2 regions of the Paenibacillus sp. ALE2 genome follow, and region 2 is predicted to be linked to the other one. Evidence: predicted binding sites of a transcription regulator. Region 2 holds the regulator's gene; the other holds the start of a gene.
The links. The regulator NrdR, encoded in region 2, represses ribonucleotide reductase genes. The targets are predictions, from matches to a motif close to AACACNATATATNGTGTT.
Positions count from the first base shown of each region.

Region 1 (2,397 bases), 160 kb from region 2:
CTGGAAGATTTCCGTACATAGGTTCGACATCTTGACTTGGCCCACGTTTTTAAGAGCATGCGCCTGATTTGCGTTACTTTTGTTCATAATATATGGATAGCCAGACTCCAACTGAATCATGGCAATTTTCGTCAGCATATCACGTGCGCTCATCGCTATTTTTTTCTTCACTCGATCGTCAGCGAGCAGCGTATCGTACATTTCATCCAGATCCATGTCGTCCAAATGTGTTCCATAAGCCTTGAACACACTATAAGGTGCAAATACATGCAGCGGTTCATTATCTTGTGCCAGCTTGTAAAAGCGGTTCGGCACCAGCAATCCGATCGAAAGTGTCTTGAGACGTACTCTTTCATCAGCATTGATTTTTTTACTATCCAGGAACTCCAGCACGTCCCATCCGAAAATGTTGTAATAGGCTGCACCAGAGCCTTTACGTTGACCCATTTGATCCGCGTAGGAGAAACCATCTTCCATCAGCTTCAGCACAGGCATAATGCCTTTTGCTGCGCCTTCTACACCTTTAATTGCCTCGCCGCGTGACCGCAGCTTCGACAGGTTAACCGCAACACCGCCGCCAATTTTGGACAATTGCATGCAAGTGTTCAATACATAGTTGATTGAGTTCAGAGAGTCATCCATTTCGAGCAAGAAGCAGGACACCAATTCCCCACGGCGGCTTTTGCCAGCGTTCAGGAAGGTTGGTGTAGCTGGCTGAAGACGTTGCTCCATCATTGAGCGGGACAACAGGCGCGCCGTATCGGCGTTGCCGCGTCCCAAATGCAGGGCGACAGCAGCCACCCGGTCAGGGTAGTGTTCCAGATAGACTTTACGGTCGTTACTCTTCATTGCATAATCAGTATAAAACTTGGATGCTGCCATATAGGAAGGGAATTTAAAATTATAGCTATGAGTGATATGGAAAATATCATTAATTTCATCAGCTGTATAGCTGTTATAGAAATTTTCGTAATAATCATTCTCAATCATATACAGCACTTGAGCAGCTGTGTCAGCAAACTTCAAACTCCGTTCTTGAACTTCCTTCATAAATTCTGCTACAGCCTCTTGGTCCTTTTCCAATTGGAAAAAGCCGTCTGTATCGCGTTTCATCAACATGTTGTTCAATTCAATATGCCGCAACTCGGCTCACCTCCTGTTTAAAACGCTCCACATCTCCGAACGTTCCAGATAATTCAAATTTGCTAATCACGGGGACATTATAATGGTCGGCAATCAAATCCGCACTTTTGGCAAATTTCTCACCCCAGTTACGGTTGCCGCTTGCAGCTACACCAACAAGGTTTTGTGCATTTTTTTTCAAAAATGAAGATACCCTCTCAGGTATCTGCCCAAACCCGGTTGTATATGTAATGAGTACGTAAGGTTCTTCTATAGTCATCTGCTCCTCAATCTGAACCGCCGGAAGCTTGAGCTTGTTTATAAATCTTTTTACATTGCCGGTCTTGGAATCATAAGCAATCAGCATGGTGTGCAACCTCCTTAACAATTAACGAAAAAAAGAAAACGGCATTGCCAAGAGACCCATCATAGCTGTAATCCCTTGCTGGCTGCGCCATTTAAGATTTTTGACTCTATATTTACATGTATTTTCATACCTTTATCTTCAAGATATCGGGCATAAATACGTTTTTTACACTATATTTAGAGTACATTTTCTATTTTATATCTATATATAGTTTTGTCAATCGGTCTAGAGAGGCTCAGAGGACCCAGATCGGGTGTAAGTCCAAGCAGGGTGCGGAAAAGAGCGAAAGAACTTTTTTTTCGTAAGTATGTTAAAAAAGTATTGGAGTTTTTTAAGCTGAGGATGTACGATTTGTCAATGGGCAATAGAATGGAAAATTTACATTTTACTGTAGAAAGGATGGAGCAAATGGGAAGTGGTTTTATGGCATTTCAACCGTTTAGTATTATCTTTTTTGTCGTGTTTGGACTCATTGCTTTTGTAATCATTATGGGAATTGTCAAATCGATAAGTGCAGGTCTTTCCAATCAAGCAGCCGAACAGGTCCAACGTTCTTGCAAGGTTGTGGATAAGCGAACGAGAGTGCGTGGGGGATCAGGCAATTTTTCAGCTTCGACCGATTACTATATCACCTTTGAATTTGACAGGGGGGAGCGTAAGGAGCTGGAGGTGAAGGATACGGACTTCGGAATGATTGTAATCGGGGATCGCGGGGAGGTTCATTATAAAGGTACACGGTTCCTGGAGTTTGTGAGATTAATGGGAGCGTAAAAGGGGACAGGGTGATAGAGTATTACCAGAACCAATACATAATAGGGAGGAAGCTGACGATGCCACATATCATTGGAGCACGAATTGTATTAAGAGAGTACCGTCAGGAGGATATACCTGATATCCGAAGATGGGTT
Region 1 is NZ_CM134213.1:5,278,068-5,280,464, reverse strand. It holds gene nrdE (class 1b ribonucleoside-diphosphate reductase subunit alpha) at 1-1,143, opposite strand, end outside; gene nrdI (class Ib ribonucleoside-diphosphate reductase assembly flavoprotein NrdI) at 1,130-1,489, opposite strand; gene ACXHJ1_RS22640 (DUF2500 domain-containing protein) at 1,898-2,260, shown strand; gene ACXHJ1_RS22635 (GNAT family N-acetyltransferase) at 2,320-2,397, shown strand, end outside.
Region 1: the regulator NrdR is predicted to act here: its motif matches at 1,656-1,673, upstream of nrdI (class Ib ribonucleoside-diphosphate reductase assembly flavoprotein NrdI).

Region 2 (2,397 bases):
GAGACGGTCTGACAGAAGAGCAAGCCGAGCTTCGTTTGTCCGCACAAATGGATATCGAGCAGAAAAAAAATTTAGCTGATATTGTTATTGATAATAGCGGAACACAGTCTGAGACGCAGATGCAAATTGATCAGTTTTGGCAGCGAAAGGGACTTGCATGAACATTTTACGTAAGAAAAGAGTCCTGCTCATTTTGTTTGTCGGATTTGTCCTGATTCTGTTCCTCAACTCGAATTGGATGTCCTGGTTTTACCCGATTCAATATAAGGATGAGATTCGGCAGTATTCACAGACCTATGAAGTGGACCCATTTTTGGTGGCGTCTATTATCCGTGTGGAAACAAATTTTAAAACCAGCAAGCAGTCACACAAGGGGGCGCTGGGGCTTATGCAGATTATGCCGAACACAGCCAATTGGATTATGGAGAGTGCCCAGATTCAGAAGGTCCCGCTGGATAGTGTCAAGCACGAGCCTGGCACCAATATTGAGCTGGGGACCTGGTATCTGCATAACCTGTCTATGAAGTTTCAGGATAATCCTGTGGTCATCGTAGCGGCTTATAATGCTGGTCCAGGTAAAGTTCAGGAATGGCTAGATCAGGGGGTGTGGGATGGCAAAGAAGAGTCCATTAAGCAAATCCCTTTTGGTGAGACACGGCATTATGTACAGCGAGTCATCTATTACTACAGGCAATATACAAAAATTTATAATGAGTTTTAAGGGACAGGTTAATGACAACATGAGCCTTTTCGCTTTAAAATGAAAAAAAGCGCAGGACAGGCTGTTTTTAGCAGCCTATCCCTACACTTTTTCGTATTACTTCTTCATTATTACCGAGATTATTGGTATTGTCCTGCCAATTGTTGTTCGGCGATCGTTACGAGGCGTTTTGTGATGTAGCCCCCGATCGAACCGTTCTCATAGGAAGTCATGTTACCTTGGTATCCATCTTGAGGAATGCTGATACCCAGCTCTTGAGCGATTTCATATTTCATTTGCTCCAGAGCACCGGAGGATCTGCTGACTACCAGGTTGTTGGAGTTGCCATTGTTTCCTTGTGCCATTGTTGTTCACCTCCTCGCGACGTGGTAAACATATTATGATCCGTTTCGACAAAATTATTACTAAAAAGCTTCGGGAATTTATTGGAAAAAGGAAGTGATGAGATTATGAAGTGCCCGTATTGCGCTTACAACGGCACGAAAGTGTTGGATTCGCGACCAGCGAATGATAATAAGTCCATCCGACGCCGCCGCGAATGCGAACAGTGTGCCAGGCGTTTTACCACCTTTGAAATGGTGGAAGAGACCCCACTGATGGTCATCAAAAAAGATGGCAGCCGTGAAGAGTTTAGCCGTGATAAAATGCTGCGCGGTCTCATTCGAGCCTGTGAGAAGCGTCCAGTATCAGTCGAGCAGCTCGATCTGATTGTATCTCAGGTGGAGAACGCCATTCGCAACACTGCAGCCACAGAGGTGGATAGCCAGCAGATTGGTGAGCTGGTCATGGAACAGCTCTATCCTGTGGATGAAGTGGCCTACGTACGCTTTGCGTCCGTCTATCGGCAGTTCAAAGACATCAATATGTTTATGAAGGAACTGAAAACACTGTTATCCAAAGATACAGACAGCGACTGATCGCTGACTGTATCTTTTTAGGGCCGTGGCGGGAAGATGTTAATATTTTTTTTATAAAAGTATTGACACAGGGTCGAATATTTTATATGATATAGAAGTCGCTTGAAACGTTAATTAACTTACATGAGACGGGGCCTTAGCTCAGCTGGGAGAGCGCATCGCTGGCAGCGATGAGGTCAGGGGTTCGATCCCCCTAGGCTCCACCATAATTTTATATGGACTCTTAGCTCAGTTGGTAGAGCAGTTGACTCTTAATCAATTGGTCCAGGGTTCGAGTCCCTGAGAGTCCATCCTTTAAAAAAACGGCAGAAATGCCGTTTTTTTGCTGTTTATATATCTATTCCCGGTCTAATAGAGTATACAGCAGTTCCAAGCTTAATGCTGACTAACAAAATCGGCGAGAATTTGTAGATAATCATCACTCACCAATTGTCTGGGGGCAAATACGGCGGTTAAGAAGGTTAGGGACTTGGAATGCGTGATGTACTCATTCATCATGGAATGGTCAACTTTTGGCAAATGAATGACAGACAGCAGCTCTGGAGATATCTTTTGGCGATATACTCGCTCGGTGTCTTTTACATCTACGTTCATATCTTTCCCAGCCAGAACCAAGAGTACAGGAGATTTAAAGTAGCTTAATTCTTCCGTAGAATCAGAACGAAAATTTTTGCCTATAAAGCTCCATCTTTCTTTGGAAATGATATCGTTAGGACTGGCTATGCTTAGGTATTCTTCATAGGAAGCATGATTTTTCAG
Region 2 is NZ_CM134213.1:5,437,021-5,439,417, reverse strand. It holds gene coaE (dephospho-CoA kinase) at 1-161, shown strand, start outside; gene ACXHJ1_RS23470 (lytic transglycosylase domain-containing protein) at 158-721, shown strand; gene ACXHJ1_RS23465 (alpha/beta-type small acid-soluble spore protein) at 841-1,065, opposite strand; gene nrdR (transcriptional regulator NrdR) at 1,171-1,638, shown strand; tRNA gene ACXHJ1_RS23455 (tRNA-Ala) at 1,769-1,844, shown strand; tRNA gene ACXHJ1_RS23450 (tRNA-Lys) at 1,856-1,928, shown strand; gene ACXHJ1_RS23445 (alpha/beta hydrolase family protein) at 2,014-2,397, opposite strand, start outside.